Regions from separate parts of the Streptomyces mabaensis genome, predicted to be linked through region 2. Evidence: riboswitches for the same ligand, from Rfam matches in the RefSeq annotation. Region 2 holds a riboswitch; each other region holds the start of a gene.

Region 1 (4,782 bases), on a different contig from region 2:
TGGTCGACGCGAAATCCCCCGCCCTGCTCATCCTCGCCATGGTCCTCGGCCAGGTGCTGCAAGCCGCGATGTACGCCCCTCTCGCGCCGCTGCTGTCCGAGATGTTCGGCACCCGGGTCCGCTACACGGGCGCCTCGCTCGGCTACCAGCTGGCAGCCCTGATCGGCGGCGGGTTCACCCCGCTGTTCGCCAGTGGCCTGCTCAACACCTCGGGCGTTGTCTCCAGCGCACCGCTGGCAGGCCTGGCCATCGGCTGCGGGCTGGTGACCGCGGTGGCCATCTGGCGTACCGCCGAGACCCGTGGCCGGGACCTGACCGAGGAGGACTCCGCCCCGCTCCCCCGCCCGTCGGCGATCCCCCTGAGCGGAGCCGCGTCCGACAGCGCGTAGCGCGCGGCCGGCCCCACGCCACCCACACAGAAAGCAGCAGACGAGTGAGATTGACGGAAGACCAGGACGAACTGCGATCCGCCGTACGGTCGCTCCTCGCCCGCCACGAGGGCGCAGCGGCCTGGCGGCCGCTGACCGAGCAGATCGGCGTCGCCGGACTCGCCGTCCCCGAGGAGTACGGGGGCGTGGGCTGCGGGGCCCGCGAAGTCCACGTCGTCATGGAGGAGTTGGGGCGGGAACTGAGCCCCGCCCCCTATCTCGGCTCCGCGGTGCTCACGGTGCAGGCGCTGCTCGCCTCCGGTGACGACGCGGCGTGCGCGCGGCTGCTGCCGCGGCTCGCCGCGGGCCGCGACGTGGGGGCCCTGGCGTGGGCCGAGCAGGGCTCCTGGGACCCGGCGGCGATCCGTACCGAGGCGGTCCCCGGGCCCGGCGGGACGTGGCGGATCACCGGGACCAAGGAGTACGTGCTGGACGGCGCCGAGGCCGATGTACTGCTCGTCGTGGCCCGTACGACGGGCGGACTCGCGCTGTTCCAGGTCGCCCTGGACGGTACGGGCGTGAGCCGCGAGGCGGCGGTCACGATGGACGGGACTCGGGCCCTCGCATGCGTGGTACTCACCGGCGCCGAGGGCCGCCTCGTCGGCGCGGCCGGCGAGGGTGGCCGGGTGCTGCGGCACGTGCTGGACCTGGCCTGCGCGGCGCTCGCCGCCGAGCAGGCCGGCGCGGCGGCGCGCTGCCTGGAGCTCACGGTCGCCCACGCCAAGGACCGCGTCCAGTTCGGCCGGCCCATCGGCTCCTTCCAGGCGGTGAAACACCGGCTCGCGGACGCGTACGTGCTGGTGGAATCCGCGCGTTCGGCCGCGCTCGGCGCGGCCTTCGCGGCCGCCGAGGGCTCACCGGAGCTGACCCGCTGGGCGGCCGTCGCCAAGTCCGCCTGCTCGGAAGCGTTTTCCGCGGTGGCGGGCGAGATGATCCAGTTGCACGGCGGCATCGGCATCACCTGGGAGCACGACGCACACCGTTACTTCAAGCGCGCGCACGGCTCGGGCCGGCTCTTCGGCCCTGCCGCGTGGCACCGCGGCCGGCTGGCCGCCGACCTGTGCCCGTCCGGGCCCGCACCGCGGTCGGACGACGGCACCGGCACGTGACGCACGGACCGGCCCGCCGGGCACGGGGTTCTCCTCCCGGACCCGGCGGGCCGGTCGCCGCAAGGGCCCGGCCACCGCTGTCAGTAGGGGCCGTTCACGTTGTCGATCGAGCCGTACTTGTCGGCGGCGTAGTTGCACGCCGCGGTGATGTTGGCGACCGGGTCGTAGCTGTCCGTCGAGGTGCCCGGCACGTGGTAGGCCTGGAACGTCGGGTCGATGACCTGGAGGAGACCCTTGGACGGCGTGCCGGCCACCGCGTTGGAGTCCCAGTTGTTGATGGCCAGCGGGTTGCCGGAGGACTCGCGCATGATGTTGCGGTGGATGCCGTCGTAGCTGCCGGGGATGCCGTGCTTGGCCATGATGTCCAGCGACTCCTTGATCCAGCCGTCGAGGTCGTTGGTGTAGGCGGGCTTCGCCGGCGCGGCGGCGGGCTTCGCGGGGGCCGCCGCCTTCGCCTGGGCCGCGGGCTTCACGGCGGGCTTGGGCGCCGACTTCGCGGCCGGCTTCGCGGCGGGCTTCACGGCGGGCTTCACGGCAGCGCCGATCGTAAGCTCGAGACCCGGGTGGATCAGCCTCGGGTTGTCACCGACGACCGTCCGGTTGGCCTCGTAGAGCTGCTTCCAGCCGCCGATCTGGGGGTGCTCGTCCGCGATCTTGGAAAGGGAGTCACCCACGACGACGGAATAGGTCACGGGGGCGGCCTTCTTCGCAGCGGCCGGCGCGGCGACGGTGGCCGGTGCCACGGCCTTCTTCGCGGTGACGGCCGGCGCCTTCTGCGCCGCGGCGGCGGTGGTCGCGGCGATCACCGGGAGGGCGAGTGCGGCGCCGCCCGTGCCGGCGACGACGAAGCCGCGCGTGATCGGATTGGTCTTGGGACGGCGGTGCTTACCCTTTGCAGGCATGACGCGTTCCTCTCCGTCGCCTGCGAGGTGAGCTGTCGGGTTCGGACTGGAGATGCCCGGCCGCAGTGTTGGTGCGACTTGACCCCAAGCCGTTCCGAATAAACGGACCGGCGGCTTACCTGGGTCCCCCGCTCCTGCCGTACGTGAGTGGTGAGTGCGGTTTCCGGACGGCGGCAGGATTCGGCGGTCCACCCGGATTGACGGTGACCGTAAGCGAAATGGACCCGGCGGAACAAGCCTCGAATTTCCCCGCTCAAAGGGGGCAACTGATCCCGCGGGGGAAAAATCCGTCATCCACCCTGGAGCGAAAACCCAACTTTCTTTCCAGGGAAGGGAACTGGGCCTCCGCGGACTTACCGCACACCATGGCGGCTGTGACCGTTATCACGGCCTCCGCGCGCAACCATCCGGCCCGGCATGCCGAATGAAGGAACGACGAATTGCGCAAGTAAGAGGCAAGAATGACTTAAGGCGTTCTTCTCCATGCAGTTCCACCCATAACGGACATATGCGGGTGGAAAGAGTCATCCAGGGCATCCGGGATTTACACCGGCTGAGGCACGAAGGGCCGCAATTCGTCCACCCCCGGCTGGACCACCCCGTAGCTGCTCTCGGGGACCTCGTTCCAGACGCCCGGCAGATCGCCCAGCGGCTCGGAGACGACCATGCGGGTCTTGTCGGACACGCCCCGCAGCAGCGCGATGTCGGGGTGCAGCGCCCGCACCGCATCCGCTCGGCTGCTGTAGAACAGCGAGCGTGAGGCGCCCCCGCTCGAGTAGCGGAAGGCCCAGAGGCGTTCGCTGTCGGTCACCGCGATCGTCATCTGAAGCGGGAAATCCACCCCGTGCTCCCGTCCCAGCCGTTCCACCAGGCCGGCCATCCGCGCGACAGCCCCCGGCGCGTCCTGGTCCAGACCGAACGTGATCGCCAGGTAGAACATCACTTCCGAGTCCGTCGATCCCTCGATGGAGGAGAACAGCGCCGGGTCGATGGCCATGCAAAGGTCCCGCCGCATGCGGTGGAAGTCGGTGATCGCACCGTTGTGCATCCACATCCAGCGGCCGTGACGGAACGGGTGGCAGTTGGTCTGCTGTACCGCCGTACCGGTCGAGGCGCGGACGTGAGCGAAGAACAGGGGTGAGCGGACATGGCTCGCGATCTCGTGCAGATTGCGGTTGTTCCAGGCCGGGCCCGTGTCCCGCACGATCGCCGGGGTCTTGCTGTCGGCCCCGTACCAACCGATGCCGAAACCATCGCCGTTGGTCGTCTCGACTCCCAGATGTGAGTGCAGGCTCTGGTCGATCAGGGAGTGCTCCGGCTTGTACAGGATGTCGTCGAGCACAACGGGCGTTCCCGAATAGGCGAGCCATCGGCACATGGACAACAATCCCTTCCGCCGTCCGGTCCGCATGCGGATCCGAGGAGCGAGCGGCGCCGCGCGAACCGGTCCCTCCCCCACATGTTCGCCCATCGGGGCCGGGAAAGCAGCTTCACGGGCTTCACGGGCACGACGGTGCCGCTCTCACTGGTAGGGGCGGCCGGGGAGTGGGACGCTGAAGAAAGACGCTGCAGAAAGGGGGGTCCGCCGAGGAGACTCGGGAGGGCCGATGGGACGCGATGTCCCGGCGCTGGTGTTCACCCGTGATGACCGCCGCCGGTACCGGAACAAGATGCAGATGTGCCTCGACGCGTTCGCGCAGATGCTGCGTGAGGAGCGTTTCGAGGCCGAGCGGCCGCAGGTGGGCCTGGAGATCGAGCTGAACCTGGTGGACGCGGCCGGCGAGCCGACGATGCGGAACACCGACGTGCTCGAGGCGATCGCGGATCCCGCCTGGTCGAGCGAGCTGGGCCGGTTCAACCTGGAGATCAACGTCCCACCACGTCGGCTGACGGCCGGCGGTCCCGACGCGTGGGAACAGGAGATCCGGGACGCGCTGAACCATGCCGAAGGACGGGCGGCGGCGGTGGGGGCACACCTGACCATGATCGGCATTCTGCCGACCCTGCGGCAGGCGGATGTGGGTGAGGCCGCACTGTCGGAGAACCCGCGGTACCGGCTGCTGAACGAGCAGATATTCGCGGCCCGGGGCGAGGATCTGCTGATTGCGGTGGACGGTGTGGACCGGTTGCGGACGTACGCGGACACCATTACCCCCGAGGCGGCCTGCACCAGTACCCAATTCCATCTCCAGGTCTCTCCGGACGAGTTCGCGCGCTATTGGAATGCGGCGCAGGCGATCTCGGGCGTACAGGTGGCGCTGGCGGCGAACTCGCCTTTCCTGTTCGGCAAGGAACTCTGGAGCGAGACGCGTATTCCCCTCTTCGAGCAGGCCACCGACACGC
Region 2 (4,782 bases):
TAACGTCATGTACATCCTGTACATTTTTGACAGAGCGCGCCGCAGTACGAGAGGAACGCCATGAGCCGGTCCATCGCCCGCCACGTCCTGCCCGAGTTCACCGAGCGCACCACCACCGGGACCCGCACCCTCGACCCGTACTCCAAGCTGCTGGGCGAGCGCATCGTCTTCATGGGAACCCCGATCGACGAGACCGCGGCCACCGATGTCGTCGCGCAGTTCATGTATCTGGAGCACGCCGGGCCCGACCAGGACATCTCGCTCTACATCAACTCTCCCGGCGGCTCCTGGGCGGCGATGTCCGCCATCTACGACACGATGCAGTTCGTCGCCTGCGACGTGGAGACGATCTGTCTGGGCCAGGCCGCCTCCTCCGCCGCCGCACTCCTGGCAGCCGGCACACCGGGCAAGCGACTGGCCCTGCCGGGCGCCCGGGTGCTGATCGACCAGCCCGCCATGCCGGAGCCGGTGCGGGGGCAGCCCTCGGACCTCGAGATCCAGGCGCGGGAGCTGCTGCGGGAGCGCGAGATGCTCACCCGGATGCTCGTACGGCACACCGGGCAGAGCGCGGAACGGATCTCGGCGGACATCGAGCGCGACACGGTCTTCGACGCCGAAGGCGCCCGGGAGTACGGACTCGTGGACCGGATCGTGCACAGCCGCAAGGGCACCCCGACGGTCCTCGGCTCGAGGTGAGACCCGGATGCTGCCGGAACTCCCGCCGCTGCCCGCCCTGACGCGCGCCGAGGGCGAGTTGGTGGACCGCTACCTGGAAGTCGTCGACCTGCTGGGCCGGATCAATCCGGCCCGGGGCGGCGACACGTACAGCTGCCTGCGAGCGGCGCAGGCCCTCGTGAGCAGGGCGGCGGCCCTGCGCGACGCCCTGACGGTCATGCACCGGCGGGGCGAGAGCGAGGTGTACGAGCAGACGCTGACCCGCGCGCTGCGCGTCCTCGACGGGGAGCGCCGCACCGCGCGCGTCACCATGCCGCCGCTGTCGGAGACTTGAGAGAACGACACGCCGAACCACACGCACGGAGTACGGGAATCGATACTCCTTTCGGCTTATCGACGAGGAGCCAGACGGACCATCCGACTTGCACAACGCGCCTGTACGCAGAGCGGAATGGATCGTTCCGCCGCTGGTCCAGGCCTCCTCGCACTCCGCGGCGGGAGGCCGGAAGTACCTCCGTCCACCCGAACGGGTCAGCGGTGAGGAACCCCACATACGTCCGTTTCCGCTCGGATTTTCGGGCGGTTATGAGTCAAGATCCCTGGGACGACAAGCCCCCGCCACCGCGGCGGGGCGGTCCGGGCGGACGCCGAGTCCTGCCGCCGTCCCGGATGCCTGGTCGACAAGAGTGGATCGGCAGGAGTGGAGGACCCAAGTACTACGGGGTGGCCGGAACATGGTCATTCCTTGGGGTGAAGCCGTCTTCGACGGCCGGGCAACTTCGCCAGCCCGAACCCGACAGGTCATCCTTCACAGGCGGCTGACGAAGGGTTGCGCATGTCTGCGCAGAACACTGTCCCGTCTCTGCTGTCCCGGGCCGGCGCCGCATCGGCGCTCACCCTCGCCGCCGTCGGCGGCACCATGCTGGCGCCGGGCGCCGTGCCGGAAGCCCAGGCCGCCGCGTCGTACGCGACGAAGGCCCTGAACGTGGCAGCCTCCAAGAAGGGGGCGCCGTACAAGTACGGAGCGGTGGGACCGAAGCGCTTCGACTGCTCGGGGCTGACGCTCTACTCGTACAAGAAGGCCGGGAAGGCACTGCCCCGCACCGCGGCACAGCAGTACAACAAGACCCGCCACATCTCGGCGTCCCAGCGCAAGCAGGGCGACCTGGTCTTCTTCCACTCCGGCAGGAACGTCTACCACGTCGGGATCTACGCCGGTAAGGGCAAGATCTGGCACTCCCCCAAGACCGGTGCGGTCGTGCGGCTGGAGAAGATCTGGTCGAAGAGCGTCTGGTACGGCCGGGTGCGCTGACGGCTGCGGACTCCCCACGGAGGGCGGTACGTTGTCCGTCCGGCGGTACTGACCGCACACATGTCCGAGGGAGACCCGTGTCATTTCTCAATCCGGTACGGCACATCACGTTCGACGCGCACGATCCGTACACGCTGGCCGAGTTCTGGTCCGCGCTGACCGGATACGCGATCGACGGCGACAAGCCGGGTGACGACGAAGTGCTGATCGTCGCGGGCCGGGACGGGATCCCCGGGCTGCTCTTCATCCGGGTACCGGAGGGCAAGACCGTCAAGAACCGCGTCCACCTCGACATCCAGCCGCCTTCCGGCACGCGGGACCAAGAGGTGGAGCGGCTTGCCGGACTCGGTGCGTCGGTCGTGAGTGACCGGCGTACCGAGGACGGGCTCGGCTGGGTCGTGATGGCGGACCCCGAGGGCAACGAGTTCTGTGTGGAACGCGGCGCGGCGGAGCGCGGGCCGGCCTGATCTCCCGGCCGGTGGCGCAGGGCCGGACACCCCTGTGGGATCCGGGCGGCTCAGGGCGCTTCGGTCACGGGTTCGGGCACTGCTTCGGGGACCACGGGGGCCGGCACCGACTCCGGCTGCCGGGCCGCGGCGGTCCACGGCAGCGCGATCCAGACGGTCTTGCCGCCGTCCTCGGTGGGGGCGACGGACAGCCGGCCACCGCACTCGGCTGCCAGCCAGCGGATGATGACCATGCCGCGCCCGTTGTCCTGCTGAACGGCCGCCGGAAGCCGCTTCGGCCAGCGGGGGTGGCTGTCGGTGACGCCGATGTGCAGCTCTTCGTCGCGCTCCAGCCGGAGATCCACGGTGAAGGTGGGCGACTGGCCGAAGGTGTGCTGCACGGCGTTGGTCGCCAGCTCGGAGACGATCAGCCGTACCGTTTCGGCGGTCCCGTGTCCGGCGGGAAGGCCCCACGCGGAGAGAACGTCGGCGACGTATCTCCGGGCGGCGGAGACCGAGACGGGATCGCTCGGCAGAGTGACGGATGTTTCCTGGTGGTCTGCCATGGCGACGCTGTCCCTTTCCCACCGGGGCCGGACTGAGGCTTCGTGACGGATGAACTCGAAGACGGTCCCGGATACGTGCTTCGCGCCAGCGTGCCACTCATGCCGTCGCCGCGGGTGGCGATCCACCAGGATGTGCGGTCAACTGTCGCTCGAAGCGGTGAACTCTGCTACGGAAGAGCGTATTTGGGCGGCGGCGCGGTGGCCAGAATGGTGCCGACCGCCTGCGCGATCTCCTGATCCGTCAGATCCGCGCGCGCGGTCAGCCGCAGCCGGGAAATGCCGTCGGGTACGGACGGCGGCCGGAAGCAGCCCACGAACAGGCCCGCCGCGCGACAGTCGGCGGCCCACTGCAGCGCCGCCCCCGCCGACGGAGCCCGTACGGACACCACGGCGGCGTCGGGCCTCGCCGCGGTCAGCCCGGCGGCGGTCAGCCGGTCGTACAGGGTGGTGGCCACCGTGCGGGCATGGGCGGCCAGTTGGGGTTCGTTGCGCAGCAGCCGCAGGCTTCCCAGCGCGGCGCCGGCCGCCGCGGGCGCGAGTCCGGTGTCGAAGATGAAGGTGCGCGCGGTGTTCACCAGATGGTCGATGACCTTGGCGGGACCGAGCACCGCCCCGCCCTGGCTGCCCAGCGACTTGGACAGGGTCAGCGTCGCCACCACGCCGTCCGCGCCGGCCAGGCCCACGGCGTGCAGGGCGCCCCGGCCGCCCTCGCCGAGGACGCCGAGGCCGTGCGCGTCGTCGACCAGCAGTGCGGCGCCATTGTCACGGCAGGCGGCGGCGTGCTCGGTCAGCGGCGCGGCGTCACCGTCGACGGAGAAGACCGAGTCGGTGACGGTGAGGGCCCGTCCGGGGTGCGCCTCGAGTGTCTTGCGCACGGCGTCGGGATCGGAGTGCGGGACTACGGCCGTCTGCGCGCGTGAGAGCCGGCAGCCGTCGACGATGGACGCGTGGTTCCCGGCGTCCGAGACGATGAGCGAGCCGCGCCCGGTCAGCGCGGTGACCGCGGCGAGGTTCGCCGCGTAGCCGGAGGACAGGACGAGCGCGGCCTCGAAGCCGCAGAACTCCGCAAGCTCCCGCTCCAGCGTGGCGTGCAGTTCGGTGGAGCCGGTCACCAGCCGCGATCCGGTCGCTCCGGCCCCCCAGCCGCGGGCCGCGTCGGCCGCCGCCGCGGTGATCTCCGGGCGGTGCGCGAGCCCCAGGTAGTCGTTGCTCGCCAGGTCGAGAAGCGCGGATTCGGCGGGGCGGGGACGCAGCGTGCGTACGAGACCGGCCCGTTCGCGCTCGTGCGCCGCTTCGTCGATCCAGTCGAACACGTCCTGGGCCATGGATGAGTCCTCGCGGTTTGTGGGCTGTCGACAGACCCTAACGGGCCCGGTCTGCTGTCAGGGTGTGGCAATACACACACCTCGAAGGGGCTCCGTTGTGCGATCTCTCCTTGGCCGGGGGCGGTGCCGTAGGCCAGGATCGGGGGCATGGATCTGCTGACCACGCTGGTGGACAAGGGGCTGCGGCGCGAACTGCCGACCCGCGAAGAGGCGCTCGCCGTACTGGCGACTTCGGACGACGAACTGCTCGACGTGGTGGCCGCGGCCGGCAAGGTGCGCCGCCAGTGGTTCGGGCGGCGGGTGAAGCTCAACTATCTGGTCAACCTGAAGTCGGGCCTGTGCCCCGAGGACTGTTCGTACTGCTCCCAGCGGCTCGGCTCGAAGGCCGAGATCCTCAAGTACACCTGGCTGAAGCCCGACGAGGCCTCCAAGGCCGCCGCCGCGGGTGTGGCCGGCGG
Region 3 (4,782 bases), on a different contig from region 2:
GGTCCAGGGCAAGGGCGTGCGCGAGGCGCCGCCCGGATTCCTGCGCGCCGCACAGGAGTTGCTGCACCGGCACAAGGCGCTCCTCATCGCCGACGAGGTGCAGACCGGCCTGGGCCGGACCGGTGACTTCTTCGCGTACCAGCACGAGGAGGGCGTCGAACCCGACCTGGTCTGCGTGGCCAAGGCGCTGTCGGGCGGCTATGTGCCGGTCGGGGCGACCCTCGGCAAGGACTGGATCTTCAAGAAGGTGTACTCGTCCATGGACCGGGTGCTGGTGCACTCCGCCAGCTTCGGTTCCAACGCGCAGGCGATGGCGGCGGGGCTCGCCGTGCTGTCGGTCATGGAGAACGAGCAGATCGTCGCCCACGCCCGGGCGACCGGTGATCTGCTGCGCACCCGGCTCGCCGCCCTCGTCGATCGCTACGAGTTGCTGCACGAGGTGCGCGGACGGGGCCTGATGATCGGCATCGAGTTCGGCCGGCCCACATCGCTCGGGCTCCGCGGCCGGTGGGCCATGCTCCAGGCGGCACGCAAGGGGCTCTTCGCGCAGATGGTGGTCGTCCCGCTGCTCCAGCGGCACCGCATCCTCACCCAGGTGTCCGGCGACCATCTCGAAGTGATCAAGCTGATTCCGCCGCTGATCATCGACGAGCGGGACGTGGACCGGTTCGTCGCCGCCTTCACGGACGTCATGGACGAGGCACACAGCGGTGGCGGACTGATGTGGGACTTCGGCCGCACCCTGGTCAAGCAGGCCGTCGGCAGGTGATGTGCCTCTGATGTGCCTCAGAGGCAAGAAATTTGCCTGAGAGGCACGCGCTCTGGCTCAATCGACGGTATGGACCCTGGCACCACCGGGGCGGCCCAGGAGCTGCCCGCCGTCGCGCCGCAGCTGCGCGAGCTGCGGCGTCGCGCCGCGCTGACGCTGGAGGCGGCCGCCGCGCGCGCCGGTCTCTCACCGGCGCATCTGTCCCGGCTCGAGACGGGTCGGCGTCAGCCGTCCCTGCCGATGCTGCTCGCGCTCGCCCGTACCTACGGTACGACCGTCTCGGAACTGCTCGGCGAGGAGCTGCCCGGCCGGGACCCGGTCGTGCGCGGCGACCGGGCCGAGCCGGCGGAGGCCGGCGGCTGGACGTACTGGTCGGCCGGCACCCCCGGTCGCGGCATGCAGGCGCTGCGGCTGCGGGTTCCGTACGGCAGGCAGGGCGACCTGGTCCGCGTACACCCCGGTGAGGAGTGGCTGTACGTACTCCGGGGCCGGGTGCGGCTGATGCTCGGCGAGAGCGAGCACACCCTCGCGCCGGGGGACAGCGCGCACTTCGACTCGCTGACCCCGCACCGGATCGCCGCCGCCACCCGCGGCGGGGCCGAGCTGCTCTTCGTCCACACGCTGCTGCAGAGCGCCGCTGCCGAGCTGTGCCTCGGCGACGGCGCGTCCCGACGAACGCCAGGAGTGTCGCCATGACCGACCCCGAAACCGCCCCCGGGACCGACGAGAAGAAGTCCACCGCCCGTCGCTTCGTCGAGGACAGGATTCCGCGGGGCCTGGCGATCCGGCTCTTCGTCTACGTCGTCGCCGGACACCTCTTCGCGGCGTTCGTGTACATGCTCTTCACCCTCGGCGGGCAGCAGTAGGGCCTGTCCGGTCGTCAGGTCCCGTCGTCAGTCCAGCAGGCGGGCGCGCAGCCGCTCGCGGATCTCGGGGGTGACCTTCAGGCCCTCCTCGAGGTAGCGGTCGGTCGTGCCCCAGGTCTGGGAGATGGTGTCGAAGGCCGCCGCGAGGTACTCGGCGCGGGCGTCGAACAGCGGGCTCAGCAGCTCCATGACCTCGGGGGACATGGCGGCGGGCGAGCTGTTGCTGCGGTGCACCTTGTAACGGCGGTGGGCCGCGTTGGACTCCAGGTAATCGGCCTCGATCGCGTCCCGCTCGACGCCGAGCGCGAGCAGCGTCACCGCGATCGACAGGCCCGCGCGGTCCTTGCCGGCCGCACAGTGCATCAGGGCCGGCACGCTGTCCTCGGCGAGCGCGTGCAGCACCCGGCTGTGCTCCGCGGTGCGGTGCTTGATGATCACGCGGTAGGAGGCGGACATCCGCGCGGCAGCCTGGCCGTCGGCGAGGATCGAGCGCAGCTGGTCGAGATCGCCGTCGCGGACCATCTTCCAGAACTCGGCGCCGTCCGCCGGGTCCGTCAGCGGGATGTTGACGTTCCGTACGCCGGGCAGCTCGACGTCCGGACCCTCAAGTGCCTTGTCCGCGTCATTGCGGAAGTCGAAGATCGTGTGCAGCCCGAGCGAGCCGAGGAAGGCGGCGTCGGTGGCGCTCGCATGCGCCAGATGACCGCTGCGGAAGAGCCGCCCCTGCCGTACCCGTCGGCCGTCCGCGGCCGGCAGCCCGCCCACGTCACGGAAGTTGCGCACTCCGGTCAGCTCGGGCTCTGTCGACGGGACCTGGGGAAGCTGCTGCGTCACGGGGTCTCCTCCGTGTCTGCCGTCGGCGCTGCTCGCCGGCGAGGGTCATCGGTTCGACGATACGACATGGGTTCCTGGGGCAATCATCTCGGTGCGGATCAGTAGGGGCAATTACGGTTCAATGTCCGTTCTGACCGAATTGATTTGCTTAACGAGGCCTTGGCGTATTTGCGCGTGAGATGGTCCCGGAGTGAGTGAGCAGGATCATATTGGTGACGTTGCGTGGTGGCGGAAGCAGGCCTAATTCCATGGTGCGGGCGGCTGTTAATGATCCGTAATCCACGGAGGGTGACCGGAAAATTCCGGCATATTCGTCACTGCGAATGCAATGCGGAATTCGCGGCTTGTTCCGCCCGTCGGGCTCGCCTACGGTCACCGTCAATCCGGGTGGACCGCCGAATCCTGCCACCGCCCGGAAACCGCACCCACCACTCACGCACGGCAGGAGCGGGGGACCCAGGTAAGCCGCCGGTCCGGTAATCCGGAACGGCTCGGGGTTAAGTCGCACTCGCACTGCGGCCGGACATCTCCAGTCCGAACCCGACAGCTCACCTCGCAGGCGACGGAGAGGAATTCGTCATGCCCGCAAAGGGTAAGCACCGTCGTCCCAAGGCCAATCCGATCACGCGCGGCTTTGTCGCCGCAGGCACTGGTGGTGCCGCACTCGCGCTGCCGCTGCTGGGCGCCACCGGCGCGACCGCGGCGGAGAAGGCCGCACCGGCCACCGCCGCCGAGAAGGCCGTCGCTCCGGTCGCGGCCGCCGCGCCGGCCGCCGCGGTGAAGTCCGCTCCCAAGACGTACTCCGTGGTCTCGGGCGACTACCTGTCCAAGATCGCCGATGAGCAGGACGTCAGCGGCGGCTGGCAGAAGCTCTACCAGGACAACCGCGAGGTCGTCGGTGACGACCCGTCGCTGATCCACCCGGGCCTCAAGCTCACCATCGGCGAGAAGGCCAAGGCCAAGGCCAAGGCCAAGCCGGCGGCCAAGTCCGAGGCTCCTGCCGAGCGGGCCGACCGGTCCGAGCGCAAGAGCGCGCCTGCCCCGGCGCCGGCGCCGGCGAAGAAGAGCGCGCCGGCCGAGAAGGCCGCCACGGCCGCCTCGGACAAGGGCACTGCGAACGCCTCCGGCTTCACCGCCCCGGTCGACGCTTCCGTCTCCACCCCGTACCGCATGTCCGGGTCCATGTGGTCGAGCGGTTACCACACGGGTGTGGACTTCGCCGCGGGCTCCGGCACCAGCGTCAAGTCCATCGGTCCTGGCACCGTCGTCTCGGCCGGCTGGAGCGGTTCCTACGGCAACGAGGTCGTCATCCAGCACGCCGACGGCACGTACTCGCAGTACGCCCACCTGTCCGCGCTCTCCGTCTCGTCCGGCCAGAGTGTCAGCGGCGGGCAGCAGATCGGGCTGGTCGGCTCGACCGGCAACTCGACCGGTCCGCACCTGCACATGGAGGTCCGGACCAGCCCGAGCTACGGCTCGGACATCGACCCGCTGGCGTACCTGCGCCAGCACGGCGTCAGCATCTGAGACGCATCACCCTGACGGGGCGTCACCAGACGTAGCCAGGAGGCCGGATCGGCGGATCCGGCCTCCTGGCGTATGCCCGGGAGCCGTGGGAAACGGCCCGTGGTCCATGTCACGCCGCGTCACCCCCTCCTTACGGTCGCGTAGGTCACATCCGCCGGTGAAGGATGTGCTCCCGTGGCAGGCGATTCGAGATCAATCAGCAGAGGTGCGTTCGGGTCGTACGCGGCGATCGGTGACAGCTTCACCGAAGGCGTCGGCGATCCGGGGCCTGACGGTTCGTTCGTGGGGTGGGCCGACCGGCTGGCGGTACTGCTCGCCGACCAACGCCCGGAGCACGCCTTCCGCTACGCGAACCTGGCCGTGCGGGGACGGCTGCTCGACCAGATCGTGGCGGAGCAGGTGCCGCGGGCGAAAGGGCTCGCGCCGGACCTGGTGAGCTTCTGCGCCGGCGGCAACGACATCATCCGGCCGGGCAGCGATCCGGACGCGGTCGCCGAGCGTTTCGAGGCGGCCGTGGCGGACCTGACCTCGGCCGTCGGTACGGTGATGATCACCACCGGTTTCGACACCCGCAGCGTGCCGGTGCTGCGGCATCTGCGGGGCAAGATCGCCACGTACACCGCGCATGTGCGGTCGATCGCCGACCGCTACGACTGCCCGGTGCTCGACCTGTGGTCGCTCAGGTCGGTCCAGGACAGGCGGGCCTGGGACGGCGACCGGCTGCATCTCTCGCCCGAGGGGCACACGCGGGTCGCGCTCCGCGCGGCGCAGGTGCTGGGCCTGGAG

What was found. A riboswitch is a leader RNA that binds a small molecule or an ion and turns the genes downstream of it on or off. The one in region 2 is predicted to bind cyclic di-AMP.
Region 1: another riboswitch for cyclic di-AMP. It lies ahead of ACWV17_RS24080 (LysM peptidoglycan-binding domain-containing protein); the one in region 2 lies ahead of ACWV17_RS11500 (C40 family peptidase).
Region 3: another riboswitch for cyclic di-AMP. It lies ahead of ACWV17_RS15765 (M23 family metallopeptidase); the one in region 2 lies ahead of ACWV17_RS11500 (C40 family peptidase).

Annotation. Positions count from the first base shown of each region.
Region 1 covers NZ_JBSOPZ010000029.1:19,621-24,402, forward strand. The annotation lists gene ACWV17_RS24070 (MFS transporter) at 1-389, shown strand, start outside; gene ACWV17_RS24075 (acyl-CoA dehydrogenase family protein) at 434-1,537, shown strand; gene ACWV17_RS24080 (LysM peptidoglycan-binding domain-containing protein) at 1,618-2,439, opposite strand; cyclic di-AMP (ydaO/yuaA leader) riboswitch at 2,442-2,602, opposite strand; gene ACWV17_RS24085 (class II glutamine amidotransferase) at 2,984-3,817, opposite strand; gene ACWV17_RS24090 (glutamate-cysteine ligase family protein) at 4,047-4,782, shown strand, end outside.
Region 2 covers NZ_JBSOPZ010000010.1:147,265-152,046, reverse strand. The annotation lists gene ACWV17_RS11510 (ATP-dependent Clp protease proteolytic subunit) at 61-696, shown strand; gene ACWV17_RS11505 (hypothetical protein) at 704-1,009, shown strand; cyclic di-AMP (ydaO/yuaA leader) riboswitch at 1,336-1,507, shown strand; gene ACWV17_RS11500 (C40 family peptidase) at 1,511-1,987, shown strand; gene ACWV17_RS11495 (VOC family protein) at 2,065-2,454, shown strand; gene ACWV17_RS11490 (ATP-binding protein) at 2,505-2,999, opposite strand; gene ACWV17_RS11485 (8-amino-7-oxononanoate synthase) at 3,167-4,324, opposite strand; gene bioB (biotin synthase BioB) at 4,472-4,782, shown strand, end outside.
Region 3 covers NZ_JBSOPZ010000015.1:65,452-70,233, reverse strand. The annotation lists gene ACWV17_RS15785 (aspartate aminotransferase family protein) at 1-769, shown strand, start outside; gene ACWV17_RS15780 (helix-turn-helix domain-containing protein) at 839-1,465, shown strand; gene ACWV17_RS15775 (DUF6126 family protein) at 1,462-1,635, shown strand; gene ACWV17_RS15770 (tyrosine-protein phosphatase) at 1,663-2,469, opposite strand; cyclic di-AMP (ydaO/yuaA leader) riboswitch at 2,886-3,044, shown strand; gene ACWV17_RS15765 (M23 family metallopeptidase) at 3,049-3,996, shown strand; gene ACWV17_RS15760 (SGNH/GDSL hydrolase family protein) at 4,171-4,782, shown strand, end outside.